DNA from 4 places in the Kosakonia sp. MUSA4 genome. Region 4 is predicted to be linked to each of the others. Evidence: predicted binding sites of a transcription regulator. Region 4 holds the regulator's gene; each other region holds the start of a gene.

Region 1 (6,008 bases), 2.4 Mb from region 4:
TTTGTCTTTCATCAGGAAGTCGATACCGTACAGCGCAACGCGACGGTAGTCACCGATGATACGGCCACGGCCGTAAGCGTCCGGCAGACCAGTCAGAACACCGGATTTACGGCAGTTCAGAATGTCTTTGGTATAAACATCGAATACACCCTGGTTATGGGTTTTACGGTATTCGGTGAAGATTTTTTTCAGCATCGGGTCCAGTTCGCGATTGTACGCTTTGCAGGAACCTTCAACCATTTTGATGCCGCCAAACGGGATGATAGCGCGTTTCAGCGGAGCTTCAGTTTGCAGACCAACGATTTTCTCAAGCGCTTTGTTGATGTAGCCAGCGTCGTGAGAAGTAATGGTGGAAGCAACAGAGGTGTCAAAATCAACTGGCGCGTGAGTGCGGTTTTCCAGTTTAACCCCTTCCATGACTTTGTCCCACAGGGCGGTGGTCGCGTCAGTAGCGCCAGCCAGGAAGGACTCGTCGCCTTCATATGGGGTGTAGTTTTTCTGGATAAAGTCACGTACGTTGACTTCTTTCTGCCAGTCACCTTTCGCAAAACCTTCCCAGGCTGTGGCTAATTTTTCATTAAGCTCGGACATGTAACACCTACCTTCTTAAGTGGATTTTTTATTTACTGCCTGAAACAACCATTAATGATGATCGTTGCCACGCAGGTAAATGACCCAGTATGTCAACCCGACTAATAACCCACCACCTATGATATTCCCGATTGTTACCGGAATAAGGTTATCGATGATGAAATTCGTAATAGTCAGATGAGAAAAACTTTCCGGGCTGGAACCAACTGCGGTCCAGAACTCCGGGCTAGCAAAGTTACGGATTACGATACCCATCGGAATCATAAACATGTTTGCGATACTGTGCTCAAAACCGCTGGCGACAAACATCGCTACCGGCAGCACCATAATCATCGCTTTATCCATCAGGCTGCGACCGGAATAACTCATCCACACGGCCATACAAACCATCAGGTTGGCCAGAATACCCAGCGCAACAGCTTCGATGAAAGTGTGATGCACTTTATGGTCTGCGGTCTGCAGGACGTTTAAGCCCCAGCCACCGTTGGCGACCATATATTCGCCAGACAACCACATTAGCAAGACAAACAGCAGCGCACCTATCAGATTACCGAAGTAGACGTTGATCCAGTTACGGGCCAGTTGCCCCCAAGTGATACGCCCACTGGCTTTCGCCACGACAATCAACACGGTCGAGGTAAAAAGATCCGCACCGCAGATAATGCAGAGGATCAACCCCAGGGAGAAGCAGATACCCCCAATCAGTTTAGCAATACCGTAGGGCATTGCCGCTGTGCCGGTGGTGGCGGTGATATAGAAAACAAAAGCAATAGAGATGAACACACCTGCGGTGATAGCCAGGTAGAAAGTCTTCAGCGGATGTTTAGTCGCTTTATAGACGCCAGCTTCTTCGGCAACTTTGGCCATTTCGGCTGGAAGGATAAGATCAAAAGGGTTGTCAGCTTTCACACTAACTCTCTCTTTATTAAGTCGGCGACGAGATACTAACAAAGCATTATAGAAGAGAATTTGATATGGATCATATCTCGCCTGGCTTATAGGACCGCAAAGAGCGTGGTTTTTTTACGAATGCGGAGTAACTTGTTGATTATCTGAATAAAAATAAATTTTAAAAGTTATAAAATGTGTTGATTATTTTTATGAAGCCTCCGAAAAATCGTTAATTAAAATGGGGTAGTTGCCATAAGAAGTAACAATATTAGTCCGCAAGTAATAATACCATTTACCCGTATTTAACTTAATTATTACAACTTACTGACATTGCAAAAATATAAATAAAAAGGGGCAATAAAATTGCCCCGTAATATAGCGTAGACCTGCTATGAAGCCTACATATTGTCGTGCTACTTGTCGTTATTTCGCCCAGAATGCCGTTTTGGCGCGTTGTAACTTTTCGTAAGCCGCTAACAGGGACTGATGCGCCGGGAATGCCTGCAGGGTACCGTCTGCCGGTTGCAGGTCATAGAACGGCGCTTCACCACTCAACGCGGCGCTGGCTGCTTCAACTGCCTGTGCGCCGTACATGCGTACGAATGCATTCAGATATTGCAGCGGCTCGCGATCCTCTTCCTGCGCCAGCAGCAGTAGCGTTTGCAGGCAGCGGTAGTAGTTGGCGCGTTCCGCGCTGAAGATGGATGCGTTGAATTCCATGGTCCATTCGGTCCAGGCCAGCGCCTGATCCAGATCGCCGCCAGCCAGCGCCAGCATCGCTTTTAACTCGCCAATGCGCAGGGTGTACCAGCCATTGTCTTTACCGGTTGCCAGACCCAGCAGTTCACGAACGCGGGTAAAATCGTCGTGACCTTCGTCGTCCAGTTGGGCGATAAGGTTGAGGTACTCCTCTTTCTCCCACTCGCTGCCCGGTAGTGACAGAATAGTTTCGCGCAGATGGCTGCCCATGGTGTTATTCGCCAGCCACAGATCTTCTGCCGGATAAATATCGGACATGCCCGGCACCAGAATACGGCAGGCGTACACGCCAAGGTGCTCGTAATCGGCGATATAAACTTCTTTATCTTCTGCATTAAAGATAGCCATCAGCGTGGCGAACTCTTCTTCGGTGGTCCCTGCGAAGCTCCAGTCAACGAACGGATAATCCGCATCCTGCTTAAACAGATCCCAGGAGATCAAACCGCTGGAATCGATAAAGTGAGTTTCGAGGTTAGCGTGTTCAGCCACTTCTTCGTCATCAAAGGTCGGCGGGGTAAAGACATCGAGATCTTTCAGACCGCGCCCCTGCAACAGCTCGGTGACTGTACGTTCCAGCGCAACGCCAAAATCCGGATGCGCGCCAAAGGAGGCAAAGCAGGTGCCATTCGCCGGATTAAACAGCACGACGCAGATCACCGGATATTTACCGCCCAGCGAACCGTCGTAGGCAAAAATCGGGAACCCTTCGGCTTCCAGTTTGGCAATGGCTTCCACCACGCCAGGATAGCGGGCCAGTACTTCCTGCGGGATTTCCGGCAGGCTGATACTCTCCGCGATAATACGGTTTTTGATATGGCGTTCGAACACCTCAGACAGACCCTGTACGCGGGCTTCGTTGCGGGTGTTACCGGCAGACATACCGTTGGAAACATACAGGTTGCCGACGATGTTCATCGGAATATAGACCGTCTGCTCATCAGACTGGCGGGTAAACGGCAGGGCGCAGATACCACGCTCATCATTCCCGGATTGCAGATCGACCAGCATCCCGGCGGCCAGCTCGTTCTGTGGATCGTAGAATGCGCGCAGACGAGCATCGAGGATCCCTTCGGGCAGCGAGTCATCTTCCGGCAGCGGGAACCACTTTTCGTTCGGGTAGTGAACGAACGGGCCTTGCGCGATAGCATCGCCCAGCCAGAAGTCAGCGAAGAAGTAGTTGGTGGAAAGACGCTCGAAGTACTCGCCCAGCGCAGAGGCAAGCGCAGCCTTTTTCGTTGCGCCTTTACCGTTAGTGAAGCACAGCGCGCACTCTTTATCGCGAATATGCACGGACCAGACGTTCGGTACCGGATTCAGCCATGAGGCTTCTTCAATGTGAAAACCGAGGTCGGTGAGCTTTTGCTGGAAGCGGGCGATGGAGTCTTCCAGTGCGGCGTCTTTGCCGGGAATAAATGTTTGAGTCATGGCGGTCACTTTTTTCGTACGTAAAGCGCGCAATGATACGGGTTTTGCGTGACTGGCGCTATCTTCCGCTTCTGCCCGGCGAAAATAAAACAGCGGTCTATGCTTAGGGAGAGTAACCGACTGTTCATGGATGGAAAAATGAAAGCGTTCGACCTTCATCGCATGGCACTGGATAAAGTTCCCTTTGAGTTTTTGTGGGAAGTGGCCCTGCGCAGCCTTTATACCTTCGTTTTAGTCTTTTTATTTCTCAAAATCACTGGCCGACGCGGCGTACGGCAAATGTCGCTGTTCGAAGTCCTCATTATTCTGACGCTAGGCTCGGCAGCGGGAGATGTGGCCTTTTATGACGACGTTCCAATGCTGCCCGTGCTGGTGGTTTTTATTACGCTGGCGGTGCTTTACCGTCTGGTGATGTGGCTGATGTCGCACAGTGAAAAGCTGGAGGATCTGCTGGAAGGCAAGCCGGTTGTAATTGTTGAGAACGGTGAGCTGGCATGGGAGAAATTGCATGAAGAGAACATGACTGAATTTGAGTTCTTTATGGAGCTGCGCGGCAACGGCATTGAACATCTGGGGCAAATTCGGCTGGCGATTATGGAGACCAACGGGCAAATCAGCGTCTATTACTTCCCCGACAACGAGGTTAAACCAGGGCTCTGTATTCTGCCGGAAGGATGCAGCGAGAGATATACCTCGGTACCTGAATCGGGCGATTACGTTTGCGTACGTTGCAGTAAAATTGTCGCTTTGCAGGCAGGCGAAAAGCGATCCTGTCCACGCTGTGCAAATCCGGAATGGTCGAAGGCCAGCAGGGCAATTCGGGTGACATAACAGGTTTTTTATCGGGCCCGGCTCGGCTGTGCAAAACATTCTGCTATGTGACTGAGCGCACATTTCCCCCCACGCGGCTATTACCCATTGCGGCGCGTGACGCGCAATGATAAAACCGATGTCACAGGAATAACTTATTGCTTTTTAGCGTGGTGAGGGGAAATGACTCAGGTCTTCAATTTTAGTTCTGGCCCGGCAGTATTACCGGCGGATGTGCTCAAACAGGCGCAACAGGAATTGTGCGACTGGCAAGGTCTTGGCACTTCGGTGATGGAAATTAGCCATCGTAGTAAAGAGTTTATCCATGTGGCTGAAGAGGCGGAGAAGGACTTTCGCGATCTGCTGAACATCCCCTCCAACTATAAGATTCTGTTCTGTCACGGCGGCGGTCGCGGTCAGTTTGCTGGCATCCCGCTCAATTTGCTGGGTGATAAAACAACCGCTGATTATGTTGATGCCGGTTACTGGGCGGCAAGTGCGGTCAAAGAAGCGAAAAAATACTGCGTTCCACACGTTATTGACGCGAAAATCACTGTTGATGGCCTGCGTGCTGTTAAGCCGATGAGCGAATGGCAACTCAGCAATAATGCGGCTTACCTCCACTACTGCCCGAACGAAACGATTGATGGCATCGCGATCGATGAAACGCCCGCGTTCGCCAATGATGTGGTAGTAACGGCTGATTTCTCTTCAACCATCCTGTCGCGCGAAATTGATGTCAGCCGTTTTGGTGTGATTTATGCGGGCGCACAGAAAAATATCGGTCCGGCTGGTTTAACGCTGGTGATTGTACGTGAAGATCTGCTGGGCAAAGCTCATGCAGCCTGTCCGTCTATCCTCGACTACAGCGTGCTGAATGAAAACGACTCTATGTTCAACACGCCGCCGACTTTTGCCTGGTATCTCTCAGGTTTGGTGTTTAAGTGGCTGAAAAAACAGGGCGGCGTCGCCGCAATGGAGAAAGTCAACCAGCAAAAAAGCGAACTGTTGTATGGCGTAATCGATCGCAGCGACTTTTATCGCAATGATGTGGCGAAGTCTAACCGTTCGCGCATGAACATTCCGTTCCAGTTGGCGGACGGCGCGCTGGACAAACTCTTCCTTGAAGAGTCTTTCGCTGCGGGTCTGCACGCCCTGAAAGGCCACCGCGTCGTTGGCGGTATGCGCGCTTCAATTTATAACGCGATGCCGTTGGCTGGTGTACAGGCGCTGACCGACTTTATGGTTGATTTCGAACGTCGCCACGGTTAATTGCTGTAGTCTGCATTCCCCGCAGTTGGACTGCGGGGTTTTATTTTGTCTGTAGAGAGTAAAGTTTCATGGAATCCCTGACGTTACAACCCATCGCGCGGGTAGATGGCACCATCAATCTGCCTGGTTCGAAAAGTGTCTCAAACCGCGCTTTGTTGCTTGCCGCATTTGCCCGTGGCACTACCGTTCTGACCAATTTGCTGGACAGTGACGATGTGCGCCACATGTTGAATGCCCTCAGCGCGCTGGGAGTTCATTAT
Region 2 (6,008 bases), 570 kb from region 4:
CGTAGCATGGCGAATGAGAAGGGCGGATTATTTTGGCGGGGACTTCCTTGTTCCCCCAAGTGCAAACGTCAGGCGATAAACAGGCTGAGCAGCAGCACCATGCCTAACCCGATAACTGAGTTAATCAGTTCCAGCAGCCCCCAGGTTTTGAAGGTGTCTTTCATGGAGATGCCAAAGGTTTCTTTAAACAGCAGGAAGCCGCCATCATACATCAGCGTAATGGTATTACTGCCGCAGGCGACGGCCAGGCACATCAACGCGGGATTTAAATGAAAAGCGCTGACCATCGGCGCGACGATCCCTGCAGAGGTAATCGCCGCAACTGCGCCTTGCCCGGTCAGAATGCGGATGATGGCCGTGATGATCCACGCCACGATAAACGGTGACAGCGGGACGTTACTCATAATGTCCACGATATGGTTGCCAACGCCGGAAACCACAATCACCTGCTTCAGGATCCCACCGGCGCTAATAACAAACAGGACGTTGGCAATTTTAGCAATCGCGTCGCTGACGCAATGGGTTACTCCGTCCGGCGTCATGCCACGCTTAATGCCGAGAAACCAGATTGCCGCGAGCGTTGCCAGCAGCATACTGATTTCCGCACTGCCGAAAAAAGTACAGACTTTTACCAGCTGCGAGCCAGCGGGCATCAGGCCTTTTACCAGCGAGGCCACAATCATCAGTACCGCCGGGATCAGCGGGATCAAAATACTGATGCTAAACCGCGGCAGATCCTGTGCTGTTTTTTCCTCCACGGGTTTTAGCAGTGAATTCAGCGGAATCGTTTTGATTCCCGGTAAATATTTCGGCAATAAAATACCTGCACAAAACAGCGCCGGAATAATGACCAGGATGCCATACAGATAGACCTGCACAATATCGGCATTAAACGCGCTGATCAGCGCGACCGGCCCTGGCTGCGGTGGGAACAAACTGTGCCCCATGGTTGCGCCGACCACCGTTGGCACGACCAGTTTCATATAGGGAATATGGGCTTTTTTGGCGATGTTCAAAACCAGCGGCATGGCAATCAGGAAGGCGACTTCATAAAACATGGCGATGCCGAAAATCACGCCAATAAACATTAAACCGACGGTGAGAAGACGTGTGCCGCAGTGCTCAATAACGCTATCGGCAATCCTCTGGCTGGCGCCGGATTCGGTCATAAATTTACCGATAATCGCGCCGAATAAAATAATGAGTGCAAGATGGCCGAGAATACTGCCCAGACCGTCCTGAACGACAGACACAATTTTATCGAGTGGAATGCCTTCCATGATTGCGACAAATATACCTGCAATCAGCAGCGCGAAAATATTATGAAATTTGTATTTCAGGTTCATCAAAACCAAAAGTGCAATACCTACCAGCACCCAGAATAAGGCTAACAGCGGGGACATAGAGAATACCTTACGGATTGGCTATCAAGAAAAGCCGGTGGAACCACCGGCCCGAATAAAATTAGTTTTGTTTTTCGAGTGCTTCCCAAAGTCCGTGTAAATAGGTTACGCCGAGCGCCCGATCGTAAAGACCGTAACCTGGACGGCCGGTTTCGCCCCAGATGAAACGCCCGTGATCCGGACGGATGTAACCGTCGAACCCGTTGTCATGCAAGGCTTTCATGACTTCGTACATATCCAGTGAACCGTAGCGGGATAAGTGCGCGGATTCATAGAAATCTTTATCTTTAATCAGTTTGATATTGCGCACGTGCGCAAAGTGAATACGTTTACGGCGTGTAAATTCGGCCAGGATTTGGCACACATTATTATCCGGATCCTCGGCGATCGAACCGGTACATAAGGTAATACCGTTGGCTTCAGAATCGACTGCATTACAAATCCAGTCGAGATCGTCACGATTTTTAACGATACGCGGCAGGCCAAAAATAGAATACGGCGGATCGTCCGGGTGAATCGCCATTTTAATACCGACTTCTTCACAGACCGGAATAACGCGCTCAAGGAAGTAAACCAGGTTTTCACGTAATTTTTTATCGTCGACATCTTTATATTTGGCAAACAGCTCTTGTACTTTTGCCAGTCGTTCGGGTTCCCAGCCCGGAAGCGCAAAGCCGTTGGAATTTTCCAGCACCTCTTTAACCACTTCATCCAGCGTTTTATCGATGCCTTTCTTTTCGAACGCCATCGTCAGCGAGCCGTCCGGCAGCACGTAATTCATCTCGGTCTTCATCCAGTCAAAAACCGGCATAAAGTTGTAGCAGATGACTTTTACCCCAACTTCTGCAAGGTTGCGGATGGTTTGCTGGTAATTGGCAATTAGCCGATCGCGGCTAGGGAGACCGATCTTAATATCGTCATGAATATTAACACTTTCAATGACTTCCATCTTAAGGCCGGCATCATGGACTTGCCCGGCCAGCGCGTTGATTTTCTCTTTTGGCCATACTTCACCTACCGGCACATCGTACAACGCACCTACCACCCCTTCGACGCCCGGTACCTGGCGGATGTATTCCAGCGGGATTTTGTCTTCAACTGGTCCAAACCAGCGCATTGTCATTTGCATGCTCATTGCCACCTCTAAAAGAAAACATTCAACTGCCATACTAGTATTTATAGTAGCGTTTGCCTGTGCCTGTTTTTGCGATCGGCTTCACACATAAGCCGTTTGGTTTGCGGTTGTCGGCAGGAGAGTTTCCGAGGTGTTTGGTTATGCGGGTGAAATAAGGCGCTGACAAATTTTTTAAAATTAACGCTTGCGTAATAAGGGCAACCATGAGTTAATGCGTCGTCGGTTTGATAAATCATTATCTCCAGCAGTTCACTAAAGTCTTTCTCATCTCTAAGTACCTCCTTGCTACTTCTTTTTGGGTCTTCGCTTTACACTCTGATAAAAATAATGTCTCAGACCATTACTGCCGCATTCGGCGAACAAAATAGAAGGTAACAAGCATGTCTACTAAAATGAACGGTATCGTTAAATGGTTCAACGCTGAGAAAGGCTTCGGTTTCATTACTCCGAAAGATGGCAGCAAAGATGTATTCGTACATTTCTCTGCTATCCAGAGCAATGCGTACCGTACTCTTGAAGAAAATCAAGAGGTTGAGTTTACTATCGAAAACGGCCCGAAAGGTCCGGCTGCGGCCAACGTGGTTCCGCGCTAAGGATTTACCATTACGAATCGTATCCATTTTCGCTGCCCGTGCTGCCACGGGTCGCAATACCGAATTTCCAGTTTTGATGTCACTGAGAAAAACCCGGTCGGTGCTAAATGTATTTTTTGCAAATCTGCAATGAACACATTTGATAATATCGCTGCGTTTATCCAGTCTGGTTCGAATACTGTCGAATTCCGTAAATAAAAAAAAGCAGGTCAGATTTCTGATCTGCTTTTTTTATTCTGCATTATTCCGCCATTAACATAATCATTTTGATCGCGCGATTACTGGTTAATTGCCAGGTTATCTGCCGGAAGTGCAACTCCCCCTGCTGCGGATGATGAAAAACGCGTTCTCCGCCTTCGCGCACCACCACCTGCTGGCGCGACCAGAAGGTGCGAAACAGTTCGCTGTCATTACTCAGACTCTGCACGAAATGATTCAATCCCTGATCGTGCGGATAGTGCATCGCATCGGCACGCAATTCCGCGACAATCCGGCTGGCGCGCGTCTCCCAGTCAACCACCAGCGTTTGCGCAAGGGGATGACGAAACATAAAACTCATCATATTCGGCTGGGCATCCTTATCCAGCCAGCCGCTAAATAGTGCTTCAGCAGGCGTATTCCACGCCACCATATTCCAGGTGACATCCAGCAAATAACAGGGGCACTGCACCTGATTCACCGTCGCCAGCACCGATTCTTCCACGGTAATGACATGCTCTTCCTGCGGATCGTTTTGCAGCGCCAGGTGGAACAGATACTTCCGCTCCGCCTGCGTCATTTTTAATACGCCGGCAATATTCGACAAGGTTTGCGGCGACACGACAATGTCGCGTCCCTGCTCAATCCACGTATACCAGGTGGTGCTGATACCGCTGAGCTGCGCCACTTCTTCCCGGCGTAATCCGCAGGTGCGCCGCCGACCTTGCGCAGGCAGGCCAATATCGGCCGGCGCGGTTTTTTCCCGCTGTGCACGTAAAAAAGCGCCGAGAGTTTTTGGCCCGGCAAAGAGCGTATTTTCCATGGTGGTACTCATTAATACCAGTATAAGTAGCCATATTGTACCCCTATAAAGAGGCTCGTATAGTCGGCAAAGAGCAAATTTTTGTCGTGCGAAAAAAGGAAAAAGAGAATGGCGGTCAATCATCATGAATTAACGAAGCAACAGTTTGGCGACCAGGCGCAGGCCTATCTCACCAGCCAGGTTCATGCGCAGGGCGCAGATTTGGTGCGGCTGGCAGAGTGGCTCAGTGAAAATCCTGCTGCCGCGGTGCTGGATCTGGGCTGCGGCGCCGGGCACGCCAGTTTTGTCGCGGCTGGCGTCGCCCGTGAAGTGACAGCTTACGATCTGTCGGAAAAAATGCTCGACGTGGTTCGTCAGGCGGCCCGCGATCGTCAACTGAGCAATATCAGCACGGTGCATGGCGCGGCCGAACAGTTGCCCTTTGCCGATGGCGCGTTTGATGTGGTGATCAGCCGTTACTCTGCCCATCACTGGCACGATGTTGCGCTGGCGCTGCGTGAGGTGAAACGTGTGCTGAAGCCGGGCGGTAAATTTATCTTAATGGATATCGCCTCGCCGGGCCGTCCGGTGCTGGATATCTGGCTGCAAACCATCGAAGTGCTGCGCGATCCGTCTCATGTGCGCAATTACTCGGCGGCGGAGTGGCTGCAAATGACGCAGCAGAGCGGGATGACGGTCGATAAGCTGTTAACCGATCGCCTGGTGCTGGAATACAGTTCGTGGGTTGAACGCATGAAAACGCCGGAAGTATTGCGCGAGGCAATTCGCTTTCTGCAACAGCAAACGTCGGAAGAGGTGAAGCAGCACTTCCTGATTGGCGAAGATGGCTCGTTTACTTCGGACACCATCATGTTCCAGACTCAGGCCTGACAATCTGCGCCCACGGTAAGTGGGCGCACACTTTCCTCAGCCCAGCGCCTCACCGATGACTTCGCGAATGCGTTGCGCGATGTAACCGGCATGGGTTTCCAGCGCGAAGTGGCCGGTATCGAGCAGTTCGACCACCGCATTGGGGTTATCGCGTTTCCAGGCTTCAGCCCCTGGCGGAATAAAGAACGGATCGTGTTTGCCCCAGATGATCAGCGCTGGCGGCTGCCTGGTGCGGAAGAAAGCCTGAAATTCCGGGTAACGTTTCAGGTTATTGGCGTAATCCAGAAACAGATCCAGTTGGATTGCCTTATTGCCGGGCCGCTCCATCAACAGGGCATCCAGTTGATAACCTTCCGGCGCAACCAGCGCAGGATCGCTAACGCCGTGCAGATACTGCCATTTCGTGCCTTCTAAATGCAAAATCGCATCATTCACCGCCTGGCGGTTTTCGGCGCTGGGCGCATCCCAGTAAGCGCGTACTGGCGCCCATGCATCCCCTAATCCTTCCAGATAAGCGTTACCGTTTTGCGAAATGAGCCCGCTGATGCGTTCAGGGTAATGCAGCGCCAGGCGCAGACCGGTCGGCGCGCCGTAATCAAAGACATACATCGCAAAACGTTGCAGATCCAGCGCATCGACAAAAGCCACCATCGTCGCCGCCAGCGCATCAAAACGGTAAACATAATTCCGTTCAGCGGGCACTTCCGTAAAACCGAAACCTGGCAGATCCGGAGCGATGATGTGGAACCGATCCGCCAGCAGCGGGATCAGCTCTCGATACTGGTGTGATGAGCTGGGAAAACCATGCAGCAGCAAAAGCACCGGGTTACCCGGCGTACCTGCTTCACGGTAGAAAACCCGGACGCCATCGGCGTCAATGAACTGATAACGAACAGGGAAATGCGTGTTGCCAGCCATATCAATACCTCGCTTGAAACCGTTAAAGTAATATTTAAGTGGTTACGCCGGGATTGAGTATGGTGGAT
Region 3 (6,008 bases), 450 kb from region 4:
TAGTGAGCATCACATTCAGTGTTTCCAGCGTTAGCATTGACGCGCCTGTTGGATCTGCGCGCGAACGTCCTGCAGGCTGGCTTCAATGCGACCTAACCAGTCGCCAGAGACGAACAGGCATTTTTGCTGCTCGCTAAAACGGCTGTGCTGCTGGTGCCAGGTGTTATCCAGCGCTTCCAGTTGTTGGGCGATCTCTTCCGGGACATTTTCGGTAGTGGCGCCAGGCAGCGCAAGACGCGATCCCTGCAAACTGACATCGCGGATCACCAGATGAAGCGAGGTATCAACCTCAAGGTTTAACGGTTGCGCAAAACCGATACCGTTAAGTTTGCCGCGGATTTCACCGCCTTTCGCCAGCCACTGCTCAAGCGCGTTGCGCTCAATGGTGACGTGAATCACCTGTAAATCGTGCAGTTTCAACGGCTGCTGTAGCAGTAACGTCAACAGCGATTCGTTCAGGCCTTCGGGCAAATCATAGTGCGGACGGCGGCTGAACATACCGCCCTGGCGGCTGACTTTCAGCGCGGTTTTGTCGCTTTGTTGCTGCTGAAGCTGCATATGGCGCTGATTGATACTGGTGAGCTGTGTCAGCATCGATTGTTGCTGCCACGCGTGCCCGGTCATCAAAATATCCAGTTGCTGCTGCAGCAAACGCAGGCTTTCGGCATCGTGCCACAGGCAATCTTTCAGCAGGATCAAATCAATGGGCGCAACCGTATCACGCCCGCTGAAAAAGGCGCTGGACTGTAATAAGCGGATAGCTTTTTTCCAGCGGCGATCGGAAACATACGGCGCATTCGGTAAGGCATCGAGCTGCTGGCGCAGCGTATAGATCAGCTCAAATACCGGATCGGGCAGTTTGACCAGCCCAATCTCCTGTTGCCAGCGCTGATATTCCTCGTCGGTGATTTGCAACTCGGCGGGCACCGGATTTTCGTTCTCGTCCTGCTGGCTGATCAGCATGGAGCGGAAATTCCCCTTCTCCTGCACTTTGTCGAGCCACAGGCGGATCAACATGCGATCATACAGCGCTTCGAGGCTGCTGTCGGCTTCCGGCAGCTCGTTCGAGGCGGCCACCAGCAAACGCATCGGGATCTTCTCTTCGCTCGCGCCGTTACGGAAGCGACGTTCGTTAATGGCGGTGAGCAGGGTGTTGAGGATCGCCGGGCCGGCTTTCCAGATCTCATCCAGAAACACGATTTCTGCTTCCGGAAGATAACCGTCAGTCAGGCGCTCATAGCGCCCTTCATCTTTTAACGCCTGAATGGAGAGCGGACCAAAAACCTCTTCCGGCGTGGAGAAGCGCGTCATCAGGTATTCAAAGGCGCGGGCATGTTTAAAGGCGAATTTCAGGCGACGAGCGATCAGGCTTTTCGCAATGCCTGGCGGGCCAAGAAGAAATACGCTCTCGCCGCTCAGCGCAGCCAGCAGGCATAACCGGATAGCGTGGCTACGCTCAAAGAGTCCTTTTTCCAGCGCGCTGCTTAAGCGGGAAATTCTTTCTGCTAATAAATGTGAGTGAGCCATAATAGATTTGCGTCCTTTCGCCGTGATATCCGGCTTGCAAAAGCGAGTATAGACGTTTCCGAAAGGGCTTGTAATAGACTGAAGAACGGCTTTATTTTCATTGCGCCAGATTAATGTGGCCGCATTTAGGGGTACGATTTTGCAAATAATCGTGCATACTGTGCGCTTTTTGTGGGCCAAGGGACTAAGCACACATTTGTCATTCAAACAAAAGATTAGTCTATGAGCACTGATAATAAACAATCGTTACCCGCTGTCACTCTTGCGGCAATTGGGGTTGTCTACGGTGATATTGGCACCAGCCCACTTTATACACTTCGTGAATGTTTGTCTGGTCAGTTTGGCTTTGGTGTTGAGCGCGATGCCGTCTTCGGCTTTTTGTCACTGATCTTCTGGCTGCTGGTTTTTGTGGTCTCCATTAAGTATCTGATGTTCGTCATGCGTGCGGATAACGCTGGTGAAGGCGGTATTCTGACGCTGATGTCGCTGGCCGGTCGCAACACGTCGGCCAGAATGACTTCGGTGCTGGTGATCATGGGATTGATTGGCGGCAGCTTCTTCTATGGTGAGGTGGTTATTACCCCCGCGATCTCGGTGATGTCGGCGATAGAGGGGCTGGAGATTGTCGCGCCTTCGCTCGATAGCTGGATTGTGCCGCTGTCGATTATCGTTTTAACCCTGCTGTTTATGATTCAGAAGCACGGTACCGGGCTGGTGGGGAAACTGTTTGCACCGATCATGCTGGCGTGGTTTCTGATACTGGCCGTACTCGGCGCGCGCGGTATTATCGAAAATCCCGAAGTGTTGCAGGCGCTGAATCCGCTTTGGGCGGTGAATTTCTTCCTTGAATACAAGACTGTCTCTTTTGTTGCGCTTGGCGCCGTGGTGCTATCAATCACCGGTGTCGAGGCGCTGTATGCGGATATGGGGCACTTCGGTAAGCTGCCTATTCGCATGGCGTGGTTTATTGTGGTGCTGCCGTCGCTGGCGCTGAATTATTTTGGCCAGGGCGCATTATTGCTGAAAACGCCGGAAGCGATTAAGAACCCCTTCTTCCTGCTGGCGCCTGAGTGGGCGCTGATCCCAATGTTGATTATTGCCACGCTGGCGACGGTCATTGCGTCGCAGGCGGTTATTTCAGGCGTCTTCTCCCTGACTCGCCAGGCGGTGCGTCTGGGCTATCTGGCGCCGATGCGTATTATCCATACCTCGGAGATGGAATCCGGGCAAATCTATATTCCGTTCATTAACTGGCTACTCTATTTTGCAGTAGTGCTGGTGATTGTCAGCTTTGAACACTCCAGCAATCTGGCGGCGGCTTACGGTATTGCCGTTACCGGGACGATGGTGCTGACCTCCATTCTTTCCACGACCGTGGCACGCAAAAACTGGCACTGGAATAAAGTGCTGGTGGGGCTGATTCTGATCTTCTTACTGAGTATCGATGTACCGCTGTTCTCGGCGAACCTCGATAAAATCGTTTCCGGTGGCTGGCTGCCGTTAACGCTCGGCATGGTGATGTTCCTGGTGATGACCACCTGGAAAAGTGAACGGTTCCGCCTGCTGCGCCGCATGCACGAACATGGCAACTCTCTGGAGGCGATGATTGCGTCGCTGGAGAAATCGCCGCCGGTTCGTGTGCCCGGTACGGCGGTGTACATGTCCCGCGCGCTGAATGTCATTCCATTTGCCATGATGCATAACCTGAAGCACAACAAGGTGCTGCATGAACGCGTGATCCTGTTGACGCTGCGTACTGAAGATGCGCCTTACGTCCACAATGTGCGTCGGGTACAAATTGAACAGTTATCGCCAACTTTCTGGCGCGTGGTGGCCAGTTACGGCTGGCGCGAAACGCCGAACGTTGAAGAGGTGTTCCATCGCTGCGGTCTGGAAGGGCTCAATTGCCGGATGATGGAAACTTCCTTCTTTATGTCGCATGAGTCGTTGATCCTCGGTAAACGACCATGGTATTTGCGGCTGCGCGGCAAACTCTACCTGGTATTGCAGCGCAACGCGCTGCGCGCGCCGGACCAGTTTGAGATCCCGCCAAACCGGGTTATCGAGTTGGGAACGCAGGTTGAAATTTAACGTCTTAAAACCCCTCTTTATGAGGGGTTTTTTGTTATTTATGTCTGTGAATTTCATTTAAGCTAATCAAGCTGTTTTTTTCATCACATTCGGACGCGAAACGTTTCGATATCGATCACACTTCTGTAACTGAGACATAGTTATAAGATTATTCTTTGTACTACACTGCGTTCAGCGAAACGTTTCGCTAGTGGAGCATAAAAAATGAAAAAAGGTCGTGTATTGAACGCTGACATTTCGTCAGTTATCTCTCGTCTTGGTCATACCGATACGCTGGTGGTATGTGATGCCGGGTTGCCGGTGCCGCGTAATACGCAACGCATTGATATGGCGCTAACGCAGGGCGTACCGTCCTTTATGCAGGTGCTGGATGTGGTGACAGCCGAAATGCAGGTTGAATCCGCTATCCTGGCGCAGGAAATCAAACAACATAATCCGCAGCTCCACGAAACGTTGCTTAAGTCTCTTGAGCAACTGCAACAACACCAGGGAAACACCATAGAAGTGCGGTACGTTACGCACGAGCAGTTTAAAAAACACACCGCGGACAGTCATGCGGTGATTCGCAGCGGGGAGTGTTCCCCGTTTGCGAATATCATTCTCTGTGCTGGCGTCACTTTCTGAGGCCATCATGGACGCGTTACTGCAACTCAAGGGGATCGATAAAGCATTCCCCGGCGTTAAAGCGCTTTCCGGCGCGGCGCTGAATGTCTATCCTGGCCGTGTGATGGCGCTGGTGGGCGAAAATGGTGCCGGTAAATCCACGATGATGAAAGTGCTTACGGGCATCTATACCCGTGACGCCGGTTCGCTGCTGTGGCTGGGAAAAGAGACCACCTTTAACGGCCCAAAATCATCGCAGGAAGCTGGTATCGGCATTATCCACCAGGAATTGAACCTGATCCCGCAGCTCACCATTGCTGAGAATATTTTTCTCGGGCGTGAGTTCGTTAATCGCTTCGGCAAAATCGACTGGAAAAAGATGTTTGCTGATGCCGACAAGCTGCTGGCCAAACTGAATCTGCGCTTTAAGAGCGATCGGCTGGTAGGGGAACTCTCCATCGGCGATCAACAGATGGTCGAAATCGCCAAAGTGATGAGCTACGAATCGCAGGTCATCATTATGGATGAACCCACCGACGCCCTGACGGACACCGAAACCGAATCGCTGTTCCGCGTGATCCGCGAGCTGAAATCGCAGGGGCGCGGCATTGTCTATATCTCCCACCGTATGAAAGAGATCTTCGAGATTTGCGATGACGTGACGGTTTTCCGTGACGGGCAATTTATCGCCGAGCGTGAAGTGGCGACGCTCACCGAAGATACGCTGATCGAAATGATGGTAGGCCGCAAGCTGGAAGACCAATACCCGCGGCTGGATCAGGCGCCGGGCGAAGTGCGTCTTACCGTCGATAATCTGTGTGGTCCTGGCGTGGAAAACGTCAGTTTCACCCTGCGCAAAGGCGAGATCCTTGGCGTCGCCGGGTTGATGGGCGCTGGCCGCACCGAACTGATGAAAGTGCTGTATGGCGCACTGCCGCGCACCAGCGGTTATGTGACACTCGACGGTCATGAAGTGCTCACCCGCTCTCCGCAGGACGGGCTGGCGAACGGCATCGTCTATATTTCAGAAGACCGTAAGCGTGACGGCTTAGTGCTCGGCATGTCAGTGAAAGAGAATATGTCGCTGACGGCGCTGCGTTACTTCAGCCGCGCGGGCGGTTCGCTGAAACATAAAGATGAACAGCAGGCGGTGAATGATTTTATCCGTCTGTTCAATGTGAAAACACCATCAATGGAGCAGGCAATTGGTTTGCTCTCCGGCGGTAATCAGCAAAAAGTGGCGATTGCCCGTGGTTTGATGACGCGGCCAAAAGTGCTGATCCTCGACGAACCGACGCGCGGCGTCGATGTTGGGGCGAAAAAAGAGATTTATCAGCTTATTAACCAGTTCAAGGCTGACGGGCTGAGCATCATCCTGGTCTCCTCTGAAATGCCGGAAGTGCTGGGAATGAGCGATCGCATTATGGTGATGCATGAAGGGCATCTCGGCGGTGAATTCACGCGCGAGCAGGCCACTCAGGAAGTGTTGATGGCTGCCGCTGTGGGCAAGCTTAATCGTGTGAATCAGGAGTAAAAAAGATGACTACCCAGGCTGTTTCTGGTCGCCGTTATTTCAGCAAAGCATGGCTAATGGAACAAAAATCGTTAATTGCTTTGCTGGTGCTGATTGCGATTGTTTCGACAATGAGTCCGAACTTTTTTACCGTCAATAACCTGCTGAACATCCTGCAACAAACCTCGGTGAACGCCATTATGGCGGTGGGGATGACGCTGGTTATCCTGACCTCGGGAATTGATCTGTCCGTCGGTTCCCTGCTGGCACTCAC
Region 4 (6,008 bases):
CCGAGCGCGTGGTGTTTATGAACTCCGGCACGGAAGCGAACGAAACCGCCTTTAAGCTGGCGCGTTTTTATGCATCTACTCGCCACAGTCCGTATAAAACCAAAATTATTGCCTTCCACAATGCCTTCCACGGTCGTTCGCTGTTTACCGTCACGGTTGGTGGTCAGCCGAAATATTCCGACGGCTTTGGCCCGAAACCGGCCGACATCATTCATGTGCCGTTCAACGATCTGCACGCGGTGAAAGCGGTGATGGACGATCATACCTGCGCGGTGGTGGTCGAGCCGATCCAGGGGGAAGGCGGTGTTACGGCGGCAACGCCGGAGTTTTTGCAAGGTCTGCGAGAACTGTGCGATCAGCACAAAGCATTGCTGGTGTTTGATGAAGTGCAGTGCGGCATGGGCCGTAGCGGCGATCTGTTTGCTTATATGCACTATGGTGTGACGCCGGACATCCTGACCAGTGCAAAAGCGCTGGGGGGCGGTTTCCCGATCAGCGCGATGCTGACGACCAATGAGATCGCCAGCGTGTTCCACGCCGGTTCGCACGGTTCCACCTATGGCGGCAACCCGCTGGCCTGCGCGGTAGCGGGAACGGCTTTTGACATTATCAACACGCCGGAAGTGCTCAACGGTGTGAATGCTAAACGCCAGCTTTTCGTTAAGCATTTGCAGCAGATCGGCGAAAAATATCAACTCTTCAGCGAAATTCGCGGCATGGGGCTATTGGTTGGCGCTGAATTAACTGCGCCATTCAAAGGCCGCGCACGTGATTTTCTCTATGCTGCCGCAGATGCGGGCGTAATGGTGCTGAATGCCGGTCCGGACGTAATGCGCTTTGCGCCGTCGCTGGTTATTGACGAGCAGGATATCGATGAAGGGATGCGCCGCTTTGCCAGCGCGGTAGAGAAAGTGGTTAATGGTTAAGGTGTCGGTTTAGCCAGATGCCGTGATGCGGGCGCTGACGCCATGCCACTGACGAAATGGTGTGCATGGTGTTCAGATGCCCGATAACCCGTTGTAGATGCTGTTCGAGCGTGCTCATTGGCCCGTGGGTCAACGTTTCCGGCGCTTCCAGAATATTCACATCACCGGACTCTCCCGGCCCGTCATACTCCAGCCGCTGCTGACAACGTTGCAGCGCAATCTCGCAGGACTGCAAATAGCGCTGCGCCAGCTCCGGCGTCAGCATCGTATGCTCACGCGCCAGCGTGGTCATCGCATTGATATGTTCGACAATAAATTGGCTGTGCGTGACCCACAGCTTCATATCTTCCAGATAACGGGTGTTAAAGCCGGGTTCCTGCATTGCCTGATTGAGCGAGTTAAACAGTGCATTATGTGCCTGGTTGACGCGCATACGCTGCCAGGCGAGCGGCGTGGGCTGCGGGTCATCGCTGAGGATCAGGCGAATTGCCTGCTGGTCTGTTTCCAGCGCGTCGTGGGCATTCTGGCGCAGCAGACCGCTTTGCCATTGCGGCCACAACCAGACCATACCACCAAAGGCGATCAGGCAGCCAATTAAGGTATCGATTAGCCGCGCGACAATAAATTCTTCGCCGTTTAAGGTCAGCAGTTGCAATGAGTACACCGCGGTAATGGTAAAGCCGACCATCGCCCAGCCGTAACTTTTGCGGATAATCAGATAACTGACCAGCGTAATCAATAACATGGCTGTCAGCGTAAAACCGAGCGGAACATGAAAGTGCAACGTGATCCCGGCGATCACCAGCCCGGCAAGGGTTCCTGCCGCCCGGTGGACAATGCGCACGCGTGTCGCGCCATAACCATTTTGCGTGACAAACATAATCGTCATCATGATCCAGTAGGGCTTCGGCAGATGCAGGGCGCTGCCCATCAGGCTGGCAATACTGAGCATTACGCTGATGCGCGCCGCATTACGCAGCGCGGCGGATTTCAGGGATAAATAGCTTTTCAGCGCCGGGAGCAATGGCAATCGACGCTGCTTCTCCGCCATCAGATCGCGGATGTACAGAGGCCGCTGCGTACGCAGTACGCGGGCGATGCGGCTAAAGTGCCAGGCGCAGAACTGGCCTACCGGATTATCCGGGTGCTGGCGGGCGATTTTTTCCAGCGCGCCGATTTGCTTTTCCATAGTGAAACGCGTCGGATAACGATGGTAGAGAATGTCGTCCGCCAGCACGCGTAAACGGGCGGCGACGGTCTGCGCATTCCAGCGGATAACCTGCTCGGCGTGGGTTTGTTCAACCAGTTTTTGTACTTCTTCCGGCTGGTGCAGGCTGACGGAAATATGCTCCTGCAAATCCAGCGCGACCTGGAAAACGCGCAGCAGGCGTTTGTAGTCGTTATGCTGATTGGCCGCCAGCATATGCAATTGTTGGTAGCACTGGCTTATCATATCCACCGCTTTTTGCTGGCGTGCAAGCAGCGGCGGCAGGGCTTTTTCCGGATCGGCATGCTGCGTCAGCAGGCTGTATTTGGCTTCGCAATAATCAGCCAGTTGCCGGTAGAGCAGGCTTAACGATTCGCGCAGTGGTTGTTCCCGCCACATCCAGAACCAGAACCAGTTAAACAGCCCGTACCATAGTGTGCCCAGCGCGTAAATCAGCAGCGGCTCCCACACCGGCATATTCCCGGCGAGGCTGAGCGTGAAGATGGCGGCAATCAGCGAGGCGGGCAGTAAGCGCCCGTGCAATGCGCTGATCTCAGCCGTGACGCCCAGTAGCAGGGTCAGCATGGTAAAGATCAGCGGCAGCGGAAGATCTTCCGCCAGCAACAATTGCACCGCCAGGCTGCTACCCGCAAACAGACAGCCGCCAATAATCAGGCGCTTAAAGAAACGCTTATGCGGCGTGTCGAGACCGGCAATATTGCAGCAAGCGGGAACGAGTGAGAAAAGCAGGCCCTGTTGCAGATGGCCGACTATCAGGCCAATCGCCACAGGCAGACATAACACCAGCGTTTGTCGCAGTGCGTAGTTGATTTCGGGGTGATAAATCAGCCTGCGCCACATGAGGAGAGAAAAACGGCGCGCCGGATAAACGATGCGCCGTTTTACGGATTAACGTGTTCCGTATACCACGATGGTTTTACCGTGGGCGGAGATCAGGTTCTGATCTTCCAGCATTTTCAGGATGCGGCCGACAGTCTCACGGGAGCAACCAACGATTTGGCCAATCTCCTGGCGAGTAATTTTAATCTGCATGCCGTCCGGGTGAGTCATTGCGTCCGGCTGTTTTGCCAGATTCAGCAGCGTCTGCGCGATACGGCCCGTTACGTCCAGGAACGCCAGGTTGCCGACTTTCTCCGAGGTCACCTGAAGGCGACGCGCCATCTGCGAGGAGAGGCGCATCAGAATATCCGGGTTCACCTGGATAAGCTGACGGAATTTTTTGTAGGAAATTTCGGCGACTTCACAAGCGGTCTTGGCGCGTACCCAGGCACTGCGCTCCTGACCTTCTTCGAACAAGCCCAGTTCACCGATAAAATCACCCTGATTAAGGTAAGAGAGAATCATCTCTTTACCTTCCTCATCCTTGATTAGCACTGCCACTGAGCCTTTAACGATGTAATACAGCGTTTCCGCTTTTTCACCCTGGTGAATCAGCGTGCTCTTCGACGGGTACTTATGAATGTGGCAATGAGACAAGAACCATTCGAGAGTCGGGTCTGTTTGCGGTTTGCCAAGCACCATGCGCGGTTATCCTCTGTTATAAGCTGGCTCCGAAAGCGGGGATGTAGGTTTCAGCCTGCTTCCGGGGTTGCAATCAAAGCTTCTCATGTCCTGAGAAGTGGGCCGTCAGGGTTATCTGCGGCCTCTAATCTACGATGTCATGCATACATGCGTAACATCCATTTATCTTTGTAGCATCCAGATTGTTTTAGCATAGGTTTTCACGCCTGTCTCCTGGTGTCTCGCTTCAGCATGACGCAGGTCGCCTTCCGTTGCGAGTTTTGTTATGTACGCGTAATCTGTGGAGAAAATTACTACTCCGGAGTGAATAAAATGCAGGCACGTGTGAAATGGGTTGAAGGGTTGACCTTCCTGGGTGAGTCCGCATCTGGCCACCAAATTCTGATGGACGGTAATTCCGGGGATAAAGCGCCAAGCCCGATGGAGATGGTGCTGATGGCGGCGGGCGGTTGCAGCGCAATTGACGTCGTTTCCATCCTGCAGAAAGGGCGCCACGACGTGACCGACTGCGAAGTGAAGCTGACTTCCGAGCGCCGTGAAGAAGCGCCGCGTCTGTTTACGCACATCAATCTGCACTTTATCGTCACCGGCAAAGCGCTGAAAGACGCGGCAGTTTCCCGCGCGGTGGATCTGTCGGCGGAAAAATATTGCTCTGTAGCGTTGATGCTGGAGAAGGCCGTGAAGATCACCCACTCCTACGAAGTTATCGAAGCCTGATGCCCTGGCCCGGCAATCGGCTTGCCGGGCTACTTAATCTTTTTCCCTTCCATCAGCCGTTGCACCAGCGGCGTCATAATCAATTCCATCGCCAGCCCCATCTTGCCGCCCGGTACCACCAGTGTATCCATATGGGAAATAAACGAACCTTGCAGCATCGCCAACAGCCACGGGTAATCAATGCCTTGCAAATTCTGGAAGTGAATGACCACAAAGCTTTCATCCAGCGACGGAATGCCTTTTGCGGCGAAAGGGTTAGACGTATCGACCGTCGGCACGCGCTGAAAGTTGATGTGCGTACGGGAAAACTGCGGGGTGATAAAGTTGATGTAATCTTCCATCGAACGAACCACCGAATCCATCACCGCTTCACGGGAGTGTCCGCGTTCGCTGGTATCGCGAATCAGTTTCTGGATCCACTCCAGGTTGACGATCGGCACCACGCCAACCAGTAAATCAACATGGCGCGCCACGTCATTTTGCGGGGTCACTACGCCGCCGTGCAGCCCTTCATAAAACAGCACGTCGGTGGGTTCCGGCAGCGGTTGCCAGGGCGTAAACGTGCCCGGCACCTGATTCCACGGCACCGCTTCATCGTAGGTATGCAGATATTTACGCGTTTGCCCGGTTCCGCTCTGGCCATATTCGCTAAAGGTTTGTTCAAGCAGGCTGAAGTCATTGGCATCCGGGCCAAAGTAACTGATATGCCGCCCAAGATCGCGGGCTTTGCGGATCGCCATATCCATTTCCGGACGGGTAAAGCGATGGAAGCTGTCTCCTTCCACTTCTGCGGCGTGCATATTGAGCTGGGCGAAGATTTTACGGAAGGCGACGCTGGTGGTGGTGGTTCCCGCGCCGCTGGAGCCAGTAACGGCGATGACCGGATGTTTGGCAGACATAGCAACTCCCTGAATAAAACTGTGTTTGCAGTATAGTCAGCCGCCATCTACCCGGTTAATCGTGAAACTGCCCCCGCGGCATAATGTTTACCGTCTCGTGCAGTTCCGACCACACCAGTACAGCTTCACCGCGTTGCAGTTGACGTTTAACGTCAGCGACCTTTTGTTCTAGCGAACGTTCATGTTCACCATAATCGGTGCCTTCGCGCAAGACAAAGCTCTCAATCAGATTGTTCAGCGTGTCGGCGTCAATCTCTTGCCAGGGAATAATCATGATGTTCTCAGCCAGGGGGAAAGCCAGTCCGGAATGCGCTTTTCCAGCCACATTTCTGGTCGGCGCAGCGTACCGCCGACAAAACCGACATGACCGCCGTGTTCTGTCAGTTGGTACTCAATATTCGGCGGTAAATGGCCGGCATCCGGAATAACGTTATGATCCATAAACGGATCGTCTTTGGCGTGAATGATCAGCGTCGGTTTACGGATCAACGGCAACTGCGGCATGGCGCTACAGCGGCGATAGTAATCCAGCGCATCAGCAAAGCCGTGGATCTTGGCGGTGATCAGATCGTCAAACTCGCGGATACGCCGCACTTTCCGCAGCGCAGGCAGCGTCGTTGGCAGCGAGCCGGGGTAGGCTCTTAATTTGCGTGCGGCGTTCGCTTTCAGCAAATTCAGCAGGTAACGCTGATAAAAGCGGGAAAACCCTTTTTCCAT

The links. The regulator CRP, encoded in region 4, controls carbon source genes, mostly activating them, when cyclic AMP is high. The targets are predictions, from matches to a motif close to ATGTGANNNNNNTCACAT.
Region 1: the regulator CRP is predicted to act here: its motif matches at 1,559-1,576, upstream of focA (formate transporter FocA).
Region 2: the regulator CRP is predicted to act here: its motif matches at 2,608-2,625, upstream of uxuA (mannonate dehydratase).
Region 3: the regulator CRP is predicted to act here: its motif matches at 3,722-3,739, upstream of rbsD (D-ribose pyranase).

Annotation. Positions count from the first base shown of each region.
Region 1 is NZ_CP025697.1:1,706,082-1,712,089, forward strand. Features, by position in the region: gene pflB (formate C-acetyltransferase) at 1-591, opposite strand, end outside; gene focA (formate transporter FocA) at 643-1,500, opposite strand; gene ycaO (30S ribosomal protein S12 methylthiotransferase accessory factor YcaO) at 1,906-3,666, opposite strand; gene C0557_RS08060 (DUF421 domain-containing protein) at 3,805-4,497, shown strand; gene serC (3-phosphoserine/phosphohydroxythreonine transaminase) at 4,660-5,748, shown strand; gene aroA (3-phosphoshikimate 1-carboxyvinyltransferase) at 5,817-6,008, shown strand, end outside.
Region 2 is NZ_CP025697.1:4,430,795-4,436,802, reverse strand. Features, by position in the region: gene C0557_RS20895 (gluconate:H+ symporter) at 69-1,403, opposite strand; gene uxuA (mannonate dehydratase) at 1,465-2,532, opposite strand; gene cspA (RNA chaperone/antiterminator CspA) at 2,919-3,131, shown strand; gene C0557_RS27515 (cold-shock protein) at 3,141-3,329, shown strand; gene C0557_RS20880 (helix-turn-helix transcriptional regulator) at 3,373-4,152, opposite strand; gene C0557_RS20875 (class I SAM-dependent methyltransferase) at 4,261-5,022, shown strand; gene C0557_RS20870 (alpha/beta fold hydrolase) at 5,059-5,940, opposite strand.
Region 3 is NZ_CP025697.1:5,451,598-5,457,605, forward strand. Features, by position in the region: gene viaA (ATPase RavA stimulator ViaA) at 1-37, opposite strand, end outside; gene ravA (ATPase RavA) at 31-1,527, opposite strand; gene kup (low affinity potassium transporter Kup) at 1,750-3,618, shown strand; gene rbsD (D-ribose pyranase) at 3,823-4,242, shown strand; gene rbsA (ribose ABC transporter ATP-binding protein RbsA) at 4,250-5,755, shown strand; gene rbsC (ribose ABC transporter permease) at 5,761-6,008, shown strand, end outside.
Region 4 is NZ_CP025697.1:4,997,681-5,003,688, reverse strand. Features, by position in the region: gene C0557_RS23900 (aspartate aminotransferase family protein) at 1-926, shown strand, start outside; gene C0557_RS23895 (YccS/YhfK family putative transporter) at 916-2,994, opposite strand; gene crp (cAMP-activated global transcriptional regulator CRP) at 3,043-3,675, opposite strand; gene C0557_RS23885 (OsmC family protein) at 3,988-4,392, shown strand; gene C0557_RS23880 (phosphoribulokinase) at 4,422-5,291, opposite strand; gene C0557_RS23875 (YheU family protein) at 5,347-5,565, opposite strand; gene C0557_RS23870 (hydrolase) at 5,562-6,008, opposite strand, start outside.